4 regions of the Leisingera sp. SA32 genome follow, and region 2 is predicted to be linked to each of the others. Evidence: riboswitches for the same ligand, from Rfam matches in the RefSeq annotation. Region 2 holds a riboswitch; each other region holds the start of a gene.
The links. A riboswitch is a leader RNA that binds a small molecule or an ion and turns the genes downstream of it on or off. The one in region 2 is predicted to bind cobalamin.

Region 1 (3,556 bases), on a different contig from region 2:
TCTGGGCGGCTTCACCGATGCCAGCGAACAGCAGCACCCGGCGCTGCCAAACGACCATGTCTTTGCCGAACTGCGCCGGATCATGACGGTTCTTTCCCCGCTGGAGGCTGAGCTCGCAGCAACCGCCAAAGCACTGCTGGCCTGGCACCGCAGCCACGGGTTTTGCGCCTGTTGCGGCGCCCCCAGCGATATTTCACAGGCCGGCTGGCAGCGCGTCTGCCCCGCCTGCAAGGCGCCCCATTTCCCGCGCACCGATCCGGTGGTCATCATGCTCATCACCCACGGTGACAGCGTGTTGGTGGGCCGCTCGCCCGGCTGGCCCGAGGGGATGTACTCCCTGCTGGCGGGGTTTGTCGAACCGGGCGAAACGCTGGAGGCCGCCGTGCGCCGCGAAACCCTGGAGGAGACCGGCGTGCGGGTCGGCGCGGTCAGCTATCTGGCATCGCAGCCCTGGGCCTTTCCGATGTCGCTGATGTTCGGCTGCGCCGGCGCGGCGCTGAGCCGCGACATCACCATCGATCCAGCAGAGATCGAGGATGCGTTCTGGGTCAGCCGCCAGGAGATGATGACGGCCTTCGCCGGAGAACACCCCGTGCTGCAACCGGCGAGAAAAGGCGCAATTGCGCATTTTCTGCTGAAGAACTGGCTTGCGGACACGCTGGACTAAAGCGCATATTTGTCACCAGGCACAGCGGGGCACAGCCCCCTGTCGGCAGGCAGGGTATCACAGGCAGGCGAAACAGACAGTCGGGACAGGCGAGCATGGAATTCACGGGCAACGAAGATATTGAAGCACCCATCGCAGACGTCTTTGGCGCGCTGTCCGACTTCGAGCAGATGGAACGCTCCGCCCTGCGCCGCGGCATTGAGGTGCAGCGCAGCGGTGACATCGCCCACCCCGAAGCGGGGCTGTCCTGGGATCTGGGCTTTTCCTTTCGTGGCAAACAGCGCGAGGCGCGGCTGACGCTGGATGCCTATGCGCCAGTCACCCTCATGGCAATCACCGGCGTCGGCAGCGGGCTGGACGGCCGCATGGATGTGGAGCTGCTGGCCCTGTCTCCGCAACGCACCCGCATGTCGGTGCGGCTGAAGCTGGAGGCAACCACGCTGACCGGGCGGCTGCTGCTGCAATCGCTGAAACTGGCCCGCAACAACCTGAACCGCCGCTTCAAACTGCGCCTCGCCGATTTCGCGGGCCTGACCGAAGCGCGCCTGAAAAACACCGCCTGACACCCCCACCTGACAGCACAGCGCCCGCCTTTGCGTCCTTTTGCGCCTGCCCCGCTCAGCGGGAGATGCAGGTTTTCGATTGACGCGCCAAGGCCGCAGCCGCTACCGCTGGGAGGATGGTTTCCGCGCTGCATGCACATGCAGCCGGGATGAAAAGGGAATGCGGTGCGTCTGGCCTTGGGCCGGGCAAGGCCGCAACTGCCCCCGCAACTGTAAGCGGCGAGCGACCCCGGTAGACCCACTGGCCCGCAATGGGGCCGGGAAGGACCGGACCAGCAGCGACCCGCAAGTCAGGAGACCTGCCGTTACACGTGAAACTCGAACCCGGACGGGGTGTCCGGGCAGGGTCTGACACCTGCGGCAGCCCGGTTGTGGCCCGCCAGGGTCGCGCTCCCTGTCCTTGACCCCCGCCCCCGCGCGGAGGGCGCATGGATGAACTGGACTGACCACACCCACGGCTACACGGCCACGGACTGCCCCCACCTCGGCCGCCCCTGCCCGGCGGCGGAGCGCATGATCACGCGGCTGGCCGCAGCGCTGACACAGGCGCGACCGCTGACGCAGGATGATTTTGAGGTGACCGGCAGCACCGTCCTGGATGCCTGCCCACACCCCTGCCCGGCGCAATATGCCGCCAGCCATGACCGCATCCGCGTCTATTGCGGCGTCGATGCGCAGGCGCCGCGCGTCGGACTGGACCGCTTTGCCGATGCGATCTTCGACCCCGGCGACCGCGGCTTTGCCGCCGCTGCGGTGACGACGCGCCCCTGCGCCCTGGTCGAGGCGCTGCCCAGACCCGCCATCCCGTAGAGCGCCGTGCATATACGCCCCAGCGCTGAACAGACCCGCCCCGCGCGGCGCCAGCGACCGTTCAGCTGGACCTGGGACGCGCCTGACGATGCGCATAGGCCCATTCCATCTGTGCCTGAGTTTCGACCGCACAGGGGCGCACCGCGCGCAGCCGCGCCAGCGCCTGGGCCGGCGGCTCGCCCGCTTCGATCATCAACCGCAGCACCGCCATGCCGGACCGCCCGCAGCCGCCCCGGCAATGCACCAACACCCGGCCGCCACCCGCCAGCGCCCGCCGCGCCTTGCGGCTGGCGGTCGGCCACTTCAGCGCCACCCGCTTCGACGGCGTCTCAAAATCTGCCACCGGCAGGTGAATCCAGCGGCAGGCCATGCCTTGCAGGTCTGCCCCCAGCCGCGGCCCGCCCACGGCGGCGTGCTCCGCGTCCGTGGTCATCGAGAGCACAAGGCCCGCCTTCCAGGCATTGATCCGCGCCAGGTCACCGGCGTAATCGCCGCCCCGCCCCGGCAGCGGGCACAGCGCCAGCTGCCCCCCTGCCACCGGCAGAGCATGGATCGTCAGATTGACTGGCTGTGGTGAATTTGCTGGCTGCGGCGCTTTGGCAACCGCGGGGGTCACCGGCACCGTCTCGCCAAAGGGGTCGTCAGGTCGCATAGCGCCTCCTTGCCTGTGCGCGCCGCCCCCCGATCCCACCCGAGGCCTGCCCGGCGATTCTACCCCTATCTGCCGCATTTCCCAAAAGGTTTTCACACCGCCTGCGCACGCGGCTTCTGCGGTGGACGAACCCGGCGCGCTTCAATACCCTGCGCGACACGCGGCGCAATCAATCCGAATCCGGCACGAGAGAACATGAGCGACACCCCCAGCGGCACCCCCGGCGAAACCGGCCAATCCCACTACCAGGTTCTGGCCCGCAAATACCGGCCCGAGACCTTTGCCGACCTGGTCGGCCAGGACGCGATGGTGCGCACGCTCAAGAACGCCTTTGCCGCCGACCGTATCGCCCAAGCCTTCATCATGACCGGCATCCGCGGCACCGGCAAAACCACCACGGCGCGGATCATCGCCAAGGGCATGAACTGCATCGGCGCGGATGGCACCGGCGGCCCCACCACCGATCCTTGCGGCAAATGCGAACACTGCGTGGCGATCATGGAAGGCCGCCATGTCGACGTCATGGAAATGGACGCCGCCTCCCGCACCGGCGTGGGCGACATCCGCGAGATCATCGACTCGGTGCAGTACCGCGCCGCCTCCGCGCGCTACAAGATCTACATCATCGATGAGGTCCACATGCTGTCCACCAGTGCGTTCAACGCGCTGCTGAAGACACTTGAAGAACCCCCCGCGCATGTGAAGTTCATCTTTGCCACCACCGAGATCCGCAAGGTGCCGGTCACCGTGCTGTCGCGCTGCCAGCGGTTTGACCTGCGCCGGATCGAACCTGAGGTGATGATCGCGCTGCTGCGCAGGATCGCCACCGCCGAAGGGGCGGAAATCGCCGATGACGCGCTAGCG
Region 2 (3,556 bases):
AGGTTCGACATGGTGATGCGCCCGGCCACTGGGTTGGCGGCGTTCACCGTGTCCTCGAACATGATATAGGGATAGCCGCTTTCAAACTGGATTTCGGCGATGGTCTGAAAAAACTGGCGGGCGTTGATCTTGTGCTTGCGAATGCGCGGGTCGGCAACCATCTCGTGGTATTTCTCGCTGACGGAGATGTCCGAGAACGGCACGCCATAGACCTTTTGCACGTCATGCGGCGAGAACAGGTACATGTCCTCGTTCTTCTTGGCCAATTCAAAGGTGATGTCGGGGACCACCACGCCCAGCGACAGGGTCTTGATGCGGATTTTCTCGTCCGCGTTTTCGCGTTTGGTGTCCAGGAACCGCAGAATGTCCGGGTGGTGCGCGTTAAGATACACCGCCCCCGCCCCCTGCCGCGCGCCCAGCTGGTTGGCGTAGGAAAAGCTGTCTTCGAGCAGCTTCATCACCGGAATCACGCCCGAGGACTGGTTCTCGATGCCTTTGATCGGCGCGCCATGTTCGCGCACATTGGTCAGCATCAGGGCCACACCGCCGCCCCGCTTGCTGAGTTGCAGGGCCGAGTTGATTCCGCGGCCGATGCTTTCCATGTTGTCTTCCAGCCGCAGCAGGAAACAGGAGATCAGCTCACCCCGGCTTTTCTTGCCGGCATTCAGAAAGGTGGGCGTGGCGGGCTGGAACCGGCCGCAGATGATTTCCGTCATCAGCTGCATCGCGGTGGCCTCATCGCCGCGCGCCAGCGCCAGCGCCACCATCACCACACGGTCCTCGTAGCGTTCCAGATAGCGGCCGCCATCACGGGTTTTCAGCGTATAGGAGGTGTAATATTTGAACGCGCCCAGAAAGGTCGGAAAGCGGAACTTATGCGCATAGGCCGCATCCCAGATCCGCTGCAAGAAGGCGCGGTCGTATTGCTCCAGCACCTCCGCCTCGTAGTAGCCTTCCTTGACCAGATACCCCAGTTTTTCGTCCAGAGAGTGAAAGAACACGGTGTTCTGGTTCACGTGGCTCAGGAAATACTGCCGCGCCGCCTGCCGGTCGGCGTCGAACTGGATGTGTCCTTCCGCGTCATACAGGTTCAGCATGGCGTTCAGCGCGTGGTAGTCGCGCTCAGGTGTTACGCTGGAATCGAGCATTCCATCCCCCAGAATGTCTGTAGCCCGGCGCGCACGCGGGCAATGTCGGTTTCGGTGCCAGCCAGTTCAAATCGGTACAGCACCGGCACGTTGCATTTGCGGGCTATCACATCGCTCGCCAGGGCAAAGGTCTCGCCAAAGTTGCGATTGCCCGCCCCGATCACGCCGCGCAGCAGCGCCCGCAAAGGGGGCTGATTCAGCAGGCGGATCACCTGTTTCGGCACCGCGCCGCGCCCCTGCCCATCCGCATAGGTGGGGCAGATCAGCACAAAAGGCGCGTCGAGGTGGGGCAAGGGCTGGCTGTGGCGCAGCGGCACCCGCTGGGCAGGCAGGCCCAAACGGCTGGCAAAGCGGTGGGTGTTGCCCGACCCGCTGGAAAAATAGACCAGGCCCGCCAAGCTGTTACGCCAGCCGGGTGATCATGTCGGGGCGAAACCCCGCCCAGTGGCTGTCACCGGCCACCACCACCGGTGCCTGACGATAGCCCATGTCCTGCACCTTTTGCAGCGCGTCGCTGTCCTGGCTGAGGTCAATCACCTGATACGTCAGCCCGCGGGCATCCAGCGCGCGGGTGGTGGCGGTGCACTGCACGCAGGCCGGTTTGGAATACACGGTAATGGTCATTGGTCTGGTCCCTATCTGCTGCTGCGGACAAGGGGACAGGGTCACGGTTCCAGCACCGCAACCACGGGCAGGACCACGCACCCAGGCCCGCCGCCTGTGGTTCACGTCTCATCAGCTCTGGCAGGTCTCCTGGCTTGCGGCTCGAACGTCTGGCCCGCCTTCCCGACGCAGCCGCGCCAGTGGCATATGGGGTTTGACTCGCCGCTTACAGTTGCGGGGGCAGCACCGGGATTGCACCGGTTTCCCTCTTAGCCTCTGATGTGAATCACAGGCACCAAAGCCACTCCATATAGGGTCATGAAGGGGGCGCCCGTCAATATGTTGTTTACTCTATCCACAGGAAATGGCGCGCTACCCACAGGTGCCCTCAACCGGCCTGCCAGACCAGCGGCGCAGGCGTCTCGCGAAAGGCAAAGCGCAGCAGGTGGCTTTCCACCACCGCGCAGGTCTGGGCCAGTTCGGCCTCTGTCGCGGCGGTGACGTGCATGCGCAGCCGGTCACCCTCCAGCCGCAACAGCGCCACACCGCACACGAATTGCAACTCCGCCCCCTCCGGGGTCTTGGCCACCGGGATCTTGTGGCCAAAATGGCTGACCATACGAGACAGGTAGCTCGCCGCCTGAGGAGACTGGAAAACCGTCTGTGTTTGCATTGCTGTTCCTTTCAAGCGATAATGGCCAAGGTACTGGCAGGTATTGATTTTCAACAGTTTCAGCACGTTCCGCCTGCCGCCTGCCGCCGGTCCGTGCTTGGGCCTCTGGCACCGCTGCGACTTGGAAGGACGCGACCATGACATCCCGGCCCGGCAAATCGCAGGACGCGGCGTTTTTCGCGGACGCCCAGGAGGAGGTGTCCTACAACCGCGCCTGGTTCAACATCATGCGCGCCCACCGCAAGTTTCACCCGCGGATCGCGCGGGCGCTGAAGACCCATGGCATCAGTGATCCGATCTGGTACGAGATCCTGCTCGAACTGGACCGCGCCGGCCCCCAGGGCCAGCCGATGGCGGCGCTGGAGGACAGGCTTTTCGTCCCGCAATACGCCCTCTCCCGACATGTTGGCCGTATGGAAAAGGCCGGGCTGTTGCGGCGCGACGTCGTCGCCGAGGGACGGCGCCGACAGATCCTGTTTCTCACCGACCGCGGGGCGGGGCTGCATGCGAAGATCTGGCCTGCCTACCGGGATGCGATGCAGGCCGAGATCGGCCCGCACCTGACCACGGAGGAGGCCTATGCCCTGTCGCGGCTGCTGATCAAGCTGCTGCCCTGATACCCGCGGCGGCGGGCGTCAGGAACTGGCATCAGAAGCGGGCGACCGCTTCGATGACAAAGGTGCGGCCCGGCTCCTTGAGCGTCGAGAAGCCATTGAAGTCACCGCCATAGGTCGCCCGGTCCGAATAGCTCTCGTCAAACAGGTTGTTGATGCTGCCACGGATGGTCACACCGTTCAGCGACGCGGGGCTGTATTCGGCAAAGACATTCACAACCTCATAGCTCGGCAGTTCCTGCGTCGCATAGGCACCTTGGGCGTCATGGCTCAGCGCCGCCTGAACGCTGCCACCAACCAGCAGGTTGTACTGCGACAGCTCTTGCTGCACTTCAAGCGCAATCACCTGACCCAGCGGCGCCCCGATGTCGCGCAGGTCATAGCTGCTGGAGGGCTGACCGTTGATCTCGGCGTCGCTGTTGGACAGGGTCATGCGGGCAAAACCACTGTCCCAGCCATAGGTGGCACCAAAGTTGAAGCCGGAGGTTGCGAAGTCTTCGCTGCCGACAATGGTGCGG
Region 3 (3,556 bases), on a different contig from region 2:
GCCAAAGGTGCAGCCCGACGGGATATTCAGCCCAGACGCCTTGGCCACCGCCAAAACCGTATCGGTCTGCGAACAGGTCGAGGTCACGCCGGAGGCCGCAAACAGGATTTCTGCCGCGGCGGTTTCCTCCGGCACGACATCGTCAAGCTCCGGTGCGTCTGCCGCGGTTTCCACCGGCGCGCCAAAGCTCTCCTGGTTGTAGTTCTCCATGTCGAAGCCCAGACCGTTCAGCATGTCACGCACCGCCTGCATGAAGGGGTCCGGTCCGCAGCAATAGACCTCACGCTCCAGGTAGTCGCCGGCGATCAGGCCCAGCATGATCTGGTTCAGCTGGCCGCGGTAGCCGGTCCAAACCTGATAGGGGTCGTCCTCCTCCACCACGAAGTGCAGCTTGATACCCGGCACCCTGGACGCCATGCTTTCCAGCTGCTGGCGGGCGATGATCTCGCTGGGGCGTCTGGCGCAGTTGATAAAGCAGATGTCGGGCAACTGGCCGCGGTCGAACAGATACTGCGTCATCGACAGACTGGGCGTAATGCCGGAACCTGCCGAGATGAAGAGGAACTTGCCGTTCGGGCGCTTGGGAAGGGTGAACAGCCCCGCCGGACCAGAGGCGCGCAGCATCATGCCCGGGCGCAGATGGTCCAGCATCCAGCGGGTGCCGATGCTGTCGGCCTGCGCCTTGACCGTGACCGAAATCGACAGCGGCCGCGAGGGCGAGGAGCTGATGGTATAGGTGCGCCAGACCGTTTCCCCCGGCACCGGCAGCTCCAGCGTCAGGAACTGGCCCGGCTGGTATTTGAACCACGCGCCGGAGGGTGCGCGGAAGCTGAAGGTGGCGGTGTTCGGCGCCTCCGGCACAACCGAGACGCATTCCAGCATCTCGTCGTCCTTCCACGCCATTGTTTCGTCCAGTGTTTCAAAGTTGGCTTGCAGTCCCATGGGCTTACTCCGCCGCGATCAGGTGGCGACCGGTCAGGGCGCGGGTCAGCTGCTGGGCGTACCAATTGGAGAACTGGATCACGCCGCTTTCCTGCGTCTGCGAATAGGGGCCGGGCTGATAGGCGGGCGAATTGATGCCACGCTGGTTGTCCTCGACCACGATGCGATCCTCGTCATTGGTGGCGATCCAGACCTCGGTCAGCCGCTTCAGGTCATAGTCCTGACCTTCGACCGCGTCCTTGTGCACCAGCCATTTGGTGCTGACTTCGGTCTCTGTCGGGCTGATCGGGGTCACGCGGAACACGATGGAGTGATCCGGCAGGAAATGGTTCCAGGTGGTCGGATAGTGGAATTTCAACAGCGTGCCCGCATCGGCAAAGGGCACCCGTCCCAGTGGCTTGGCCACCGCCGCCTTGCCGTCCATGGTATAGCTCTCGGCGCCCTCGTTCAGCGGCATCCGCGCCAGCCGGTGCTGACCGCGCCCGTCGATGCAAAACTGCGCCGGGCAGCCTGCCGCTTCGATCCGGTCAAAGTGCTTTTGAAGATGCGGCGGGGTCTCGCCCCCCTCCACCCCGGTGACAGAGGGGTCTTCGGGGAAGGTACGGCACAGCGCCGGGTGGTTGCCGCCGCAGTGATAGCACTCGCGGTTGTTCTCCCAGACCAGCTTCCAGTTGCCGTTCTCGATGATCGCGCTTTCGTAGGCGATCTTGGCATTGGCCAGGCCGTGCGGCTCCAGATAAGGACGGGCGACGTCGGCGAAGGCGTCGAAGTCCGGGGCCTCCTCCGCAAGACAGATATAGATCAACCCCGCCAGGTCGCGGCAATGCACCGGCTTCAGCCCGTGTTTGGAGGCATCGAAATCCGGCCCCATGTCACGTGCCCACAACAGAGAGCCGTCCAGCTCATAGGTCCACTGGTGGTAAGGGCAGACCAGCTTGGGCGCGTTACCTTTCTTGGCCTTGCACACCACCGAGCCGCGGTGGCGGCAGGAGTTGTGGAACGCGCGCACCACGCCATCGCTGCCGCGCACGATGATGACATTGTAGCTGCCGACCTGATGGGTCACGTAGTTGCCGGGTTTTGGCACCTCGCAGGCGGGAATGGCAAACAGCCACTCGCGGTAGAAAATCTGCCGCATGTCCAGATCCAGAACACCCGGATCGGTGTAGAACGCCTGTTCCAGAGAATGGTTCTCTTGACGGGCCATCAGCTTGGCCAGAATGTCGCTGTCCTGAAGCATCTGTCTCTCTCCTTCGCCGCAGCCCCGCGGCGGATTGGCTGGGGGCGGGCACGACGGGAGAGATTGCAGACCACACGCCCGCAACCGCCCTGCCGCCACCCGCGGTTGACGTTTCTGGCAAGGCTGGTTTCCGGACTGTCCGCGGCCGTCTGACCGGCGGGGCGTGGCACCTTCCCGAAGTTGCCTTCAGTGGTTTTCGCCAGGCCCGACACGGGGTCACCGTTGCGGGGGCAGTGCCGGAGTTTCACCAGCTTCCCAATTCTCCGCCCCGAAGGACGGCACCTTGCTGATGCGGAAACTGCCCGATTTGCGTGGCGCCATCGGAACCAAAACCGACCCGGAAAAACCGGAAAAAGACATGCGGTCGTAATCCCGCAGTGCGGACAAACCTGTCCAGTGCCGCAAAAGGTGCGGCGCTTTCAAAATGCGGCAAGCGGCGGATGAATCAGTGCTTTGCGCGGCTGGCGTGCAGCGAATCCTGTCCCGGCATCGCTGACTGACAAAGCCCCGCCCCGACAGCAGAAAGGCCGCGGTTGACGCGGCCCCTGATCAGTTTGATTTCCAGCTCTCCAGCCAGCGCCGGAACCGGCTGCGGCGCTCAGCAAAAGCATCACCCGCCGCATAAAGACTGTCCTCGGCGCCCTCGAGCATCGGATCAATCCGCGCCCGCCGGAAACGCCGCCAGCGCACATAAATCGCCCACAGGAGCGCCGCCAGCAGCACCAGAAAGATGATGGTGAACCAGTTGGTGGGCTTGTCCTCCGGCCCCGCCACCGGCCGGATCGAGACAGCATTGGGAAAGGCCGACAGGAATTCGTTGCGCCAGCCATAATGCATCACCGCCACCCACTCCGGGTTGGCCTTGGTGGAGATGCTGTCATTGGCATCGGTGTACAGATTGGCGGTGTCGAACTTGAAATATGGTGGCCAGTTCCAGCCGGTATCCTCGTTGCGATAGACAATGGCGCGGCCATTGGGACGCACGCCCTGGATGAACTGCACATCGCGGTTGATCAGCTGTACAGACTGGTCGTCCGGCGTCGACCAGAAGATCCGGGTCCAGTCGGTCAGCTCCTGGCGTTCCTCGTAGGTGTTGACGATGCGCACCACATCATACTGCGGCAGCGTGTAATGCAGGATGGCGGCGAACAGCCCCCAAAAGGTGATCAGGAATGCCCATTTGATGAAACGCACGGGGGAACCTCACATGAAGTTAATGACGTAGATCAGGAGCGCCAGCGCCCCCAGCGGAACGATATAGACCAAGAGGATCAGCCTGCGCCGGAACGAGTGGTCGTATTGTTTCAGCCCCCGCTGGATGAAGGCCGCACGGTCGCCGGTCAAGCCCTTGTCTTTCCAGCGCCGTTTCAGCTT
Region 4 (3,556 bases), on a different contig from region 2:
CGCGTCGATTGCCTGCAATGTTATATGCTGCGGATTGCCGGTGCCGATGCCGATCAGGCTGAGTTCAATCATGACGGGGCCTTTGATGTGAGAACACGGCCCCCTATGGAGCCGTGCTGCCGGTCTTGCAAGTCTGCCGCGATCGTCAGGAGCCTTCACCGTTTGCAGGCACGGTGACCTTGGCTTTGAGCGCCTCGCCACCCACGGCCAGAGGGCTGTGGCTGTTGGAGTTGAGCGCCACTGCGACCTCTGCCCCGGCGGGCAGCGATGGAATGTGCATCCAGTCGCCATAGAGCCGGGCGATCTTTTCGCCATCCACATAGACATGCGCGTGACCTTCGCCTGCCACATCTGCCACGGAGGCGTTCTGCGGCGCAAAGCGGAAGTTCTGCGTTGCAACATGCAGGTTCCAGCCGGACATCGGATCCTTGTGAAGGGCGATGCGGAGCGTCGGTGCGTCAGGTCCGGCGGGCAGGTTCACCGGCGTGCTGTGATCGTGCGCCATTGCAGCCGACGTGCTGCCGCCGTGATGGGCGGGATCACCGTGGTCATGGCCGTCAAAGGTGATGCCATTGCCGGCCGCGATCACGAAACCGGCGCCGCCGCCGAAGATCAGGCCGATGGCAAACAGGGCAAGAGAGCGGGACATCGTGTTGTCATCCTGTGGACTGAAGAGTTCCCGCCGGTGTGCCCCGGCGGGGAGGATGGTCTGGCGGACTTCAGGCTGTCGCCTGTTCGCGCTTGCCTTCGGCTTGCCAGAAGTGGCCGGCAAAGGCCCCCAGCAGCACCCAGGCAGCCATGCCGACGCCAAAGGCGCGGGCCGCGAACAGCGCGCCGATCTCGGTCGGGACCGGGCCGGAGAAGGTTTCTGGCTCAGGCGCGCCCACCACATGCGGCGCCAGCAGCAGCAGCGCCGCCAGGCCATAGCTGACGGCATTGCCGCCAAAGGCGATCAGCCACATGGCGACGCCCGCAGCGGCGACGGTGACGCTCCACCAGATCTGGCGCAGGCCGACGTCAGCCGCGGCCACGCCGGGCACCTCGGGAGCGAGCGTCAGGCCCGGGGCAAAGTGGAACGTGATGAACCCTGCCAGCCCCCACAGGATGCCGTTGCGCGCGGTGATGACGTGGCCTTGGCGTTCGGCCACGGACATCAGCGCCACCATGACCAGCGCATAGCCGGTATAGGTCAACATGGTGAAAATGATGCTGAGACCGTCCCGCACCGGCTCGGCGAACAGTCCGGGAAGATCGGGATGCGCAGTTACGGGGTCAGCGCCGAAATGCACCAGATCACCGCCCTCGTAGAGTTCGGCGTGGAGCAGCACGGGCTGCACGAAATAAAGCTGCAGCAGGGCGGTAATCAGCCCCGCTGCAGCGCCAGCGAACAACGCGCTGGTCAGAATGCGACTGAACATGGCCTTAGTGGCAGGGGAAGCCGGTTGCGTGGCGCACATCGTGGGCGGCGTCATGCAGGGCGGAAGCCTGAACATGGCCGGTCAGCGTGATGATCCCCAGCCCCAGAACCACGGCAAAAAGCGCCGGGATTACGGAAGAGCCAGCGGCAGAAGCCTTGAGCGTCTTGGTCGTCATTGATGTTCTCCTTGCCGTCACACCCGACGGCGCAAGTTTGCGTTCACATACGGCCGGTCTCCTGACTCGCGGGTCGCTGCTGCCCTCCTCCTTCCCGGCGTCTTGCGCGCCAGTGGATAGTGGAGAGCCGCTCGCCGCTCACAGTCGCGGGGGCGGTTGAGGCTGCGGTGCCGCGATTTGGTCCACCGTCCTCATTCCCGTTTCAGTCCTGGTGCTTGGGCACCTGTGGACACCGTATCCTCAAACTAATGCCCTGTGCGGCGGACGCCGGTCAAGAACGAAACCGCCGCTTGACCCTGCGGGGGCGGCATCTATCCGTGCGCCGCCGGGCGGCCGGGGCCGGAATGTTCAAATTTTTCGGACAAAACCGAATGGCGGAAGTTTTGCGCGATGGTATCGGCCGATCAGCCCAGATCGCCGGGAATCCGGGCGATTGCCTTGTGCCGCAGCGCGCCCAAGGGGCGGGCATCGGCAAAATTGCCGTCCGGGCTGTGGCGATACATCCGCAGGAAGATTCGCACATCCGGCAGATCCGCGGCTGTGATCTCGCCGAACAGATAGGCGGTCTTGCCCGGCGCGCGCACCGCCAGCGTCTGCGGGCGCTGGCAGCCGGACATGCAATCCACTTGCTGGATGCGCACCTCACCCTCTGCCCCCGCCAGCATCGCGGCAAGCTGATCCGGCAGCATTGGATCGGCGTCGCGGCAGCTGCGACACAGGGTGAGGGTGAGCAGGCTCATGCGCCGGGCAGCTCCTGGTCCGCCAACGGCCCATAGAGGATCAGGACCGGCGCCTTGGTTTCCATCGCGCGCAACACCGCGGGCAGCTCCCCCACCGTGTGGCAGAACAGCTGCTGCTCCGGCGTCGACACACCAAGCGCCACCAGCGCGTGGGTGTGCGGCGGCAGGCCGGCCTCCACCAGCTTTTCGGCCAGCGCGGCAAACGTGCGCTTGCCCATATAGACCACCGTGGTGGCCTGCGGGTCGGCCAGTGCGGCCATGTTCAGATCGTCGGGCAGGCCGCCGGTCACGTCATGGCCGGTGATGAATTGCAGACGTCGTGCGGTCAGGCGGCGGGTCAGCGGGATCTGCGCGGCGGCCGCCGCAGCTGACGCCGCGGTGACGCCGGGCACGATTTCAAACCCGATGCCTGCCGCGCGCAGGGCCGAGATCTCTTCCTCCAGCCGCCCGAAGACGCCGCAGTCGCCGGACTTCAGCCGCACCACATTCAGGCCGCTTTGGGCGTAGTCCACCAGCAGCTGGCTCACGTGGTCCTGCTTGGGCGAGGGGCGGCCGGCCCGTTTCCCCACGCCCACCAGATCGGCGTCGGCGCGGGCGTGGCTCAGGATCGGGCCGGAGGACAGGTCGTCAAACAAGACCGCATCGGCCGTCTCCAGCCGACTGACCGCCTTGACGGTCAGCAGCTCCGGGTCGCCCGGCCCGGAGGAGACAAAGCTGACAAAGCCGCTCATGCCTGTTCTCCAGTGATGAGGTGGAAGAAGGTGCCGGTGACATTGCCCTTGATCGAGCCGGTCTCCGGCACCGGGCCGCCGTCCGCATCCATCACATTTGCCAAGGGCGCGTCGGGCTCTTCCAGAATGGAGGAGTAGTGAAACTCATGCCCGCGCAGGGCTCTGCCTGCGTCAAAACCCGGCATACCCGCCTGCAACACCGCGCGGCGGTAGCCAAGGTGGAACTTGCGCTTCTCGTAAGACGTGACCAGCCCCAGAAGCCCCAGCATCTGGTGGCGGTTGCCTTGCTTGTCAATCAGCGCTTCGCCCAGGGCCATGTAGCCGCCGCATTCACCGTGCACCGGTTTGGTCTCGGCGTGTTTGCGCAGGCCGGTGCGGAAGGCTTCAGCCGCAGCCAGCGTACCGCCGTGCAGCTCTGGATAGCCGCCGGGCAACCAGACCAGATCTGCATCCGCCGCCGGGGCTTCATCGGCGAGCGGCGAGAACGGCAGG

Region 1: it holds a riboswitch for cobalamin, as region 2 does, so the genes downstream of both, AC0IPL_RS12910 (hypothetical protein) here and nrdH (glutaredoxin-like protein NrdH) in region 2, are expected to answer to the same signal.
Region 3: it holds a riboswitch for cobalamin, as region 2 does, so the genes downstream of both, AC0IPL_RS15770 (aromatic ring-hydroxylating oxygenase subunit alpha) here and nrdH (glutaredoxin-like protein NrdH) in region 2, are expected to answer to the same signal.
Region 4: it holds a riboswitch for cobalamin, as region 2 does, so the genes downstream of both, AC0IPL_RS06570 (CbtB domain-containing protein) here and nrdH (glutaredoxin-like protein NrdH) in region 2, are expected to answer to the same signal.

The regions. Positions count from the first base shown of each region.
Region 1 is NZ_JBVYHB010000008.1:52,013-55,568, reverse strand. Features, by position in the region: gene nudC (NAD(+) diphosphatase) at 1-667, shown strand, start outside; gene AC0IPL_RS12915 (SRPBCC family protein) at 763-1,230, shown strand; cobalamin riboswitch at 1,331-1,551, shown strand; gene AC0IPL_RS12910 (hypothetical protein) at 1,663-2,040, shown strand; gene AC0IPL_RS12905 (protein-tyrosine phosphatase family protein) at 2,102-2,692, opposite strand; gene AC0IPL_RS12900 (DNA polymerase III subunit gamma/tau) at 2,888-3,556, shown strand, end outside.
Region 2 is NZ_JBVYHB010000016.1:22,166-25,721, forward strand. Features, by position in the region: gene nrdE (class 1b ribonucleoside-diphosphate reductase subunit alpha) at 1-1,148, opposite strand, end outside; gene nrdI (class Ib ribonucleoside-diphosphate reductase assembly flavoprotein NrdI) at 1,130-1,546, opposite strand; gene nrdH (glutaredoxin-like protein NrdH) at 1,551-1,772, opposite strand; cobalamin riboswitch at 1,875-2,066, opposite strand; gene AC0IPL_RS18275 (DUF2218 domain-containing protein) at 2,140-2,424, opposite strand; gene AC0IPL_RS18280 (MarR family winged helix-turn-helix transcriptional regulator) at 2,562-3,041, shown strand; gene AC0IPL_RS18285 (TonB-dependent receptor plug domain-containing protein) at 3,073-3,556, opposite strand, start outside.
Region 3 is NZ_JBVYHB010000011.1:127,846-131,401, reverse strand. Features, by position in the region: gene AC0IPL_RS15775 (FAD-binding oxidoreductase) at 1-942, opposite strand, end outside; gene AC0IPL_RS15770 (aromatic ring-hydroxylating oxygenase subunit alpha) at 947-2,182, opposite strand; cobalamin riboswitch at 2,287-2,483, opposite strand; gene AC0IPL_RS15765 (DUF1523 family protein) at 2,732-3,376, opposite strand; gene AC0IPL_RS15760 (hypothetical protein) at 3,386-3,556, opposite strand, start outside.
Region 4 is NZ_JBVYHB010000003.1:300,238-303,793, forward strand. Features, by position in the region: gene cobF (precorrin-6A synthase (deacetylating)) at 1-72, opposite strand, end outside; gene AC0IPL_RS06560 (hypothetical protein) at 146-649, opposite strand; gene AC0IPL_RS06565 (CbtA family protein) at 720-1,418, opposite strand; gene AC0IPL_RS06570 (CbtB domain-containing protein) at 1,423-1,593, opposite strand; cobalamin riboswitch at 1,628-1,845, opposite strand; gene AC0IPL_RS06575 (DUF1636 family protein) at 1,998-2,333, opposite strand; gene cobA (uroporphyrinogen-III C-methyltransferase) at 2,330-3,064, opposite strand; gene AC0IPL_RS06585 (cobyrinate a,c-diamide synthase) at 3,061-3,556, opposite strand, start outside.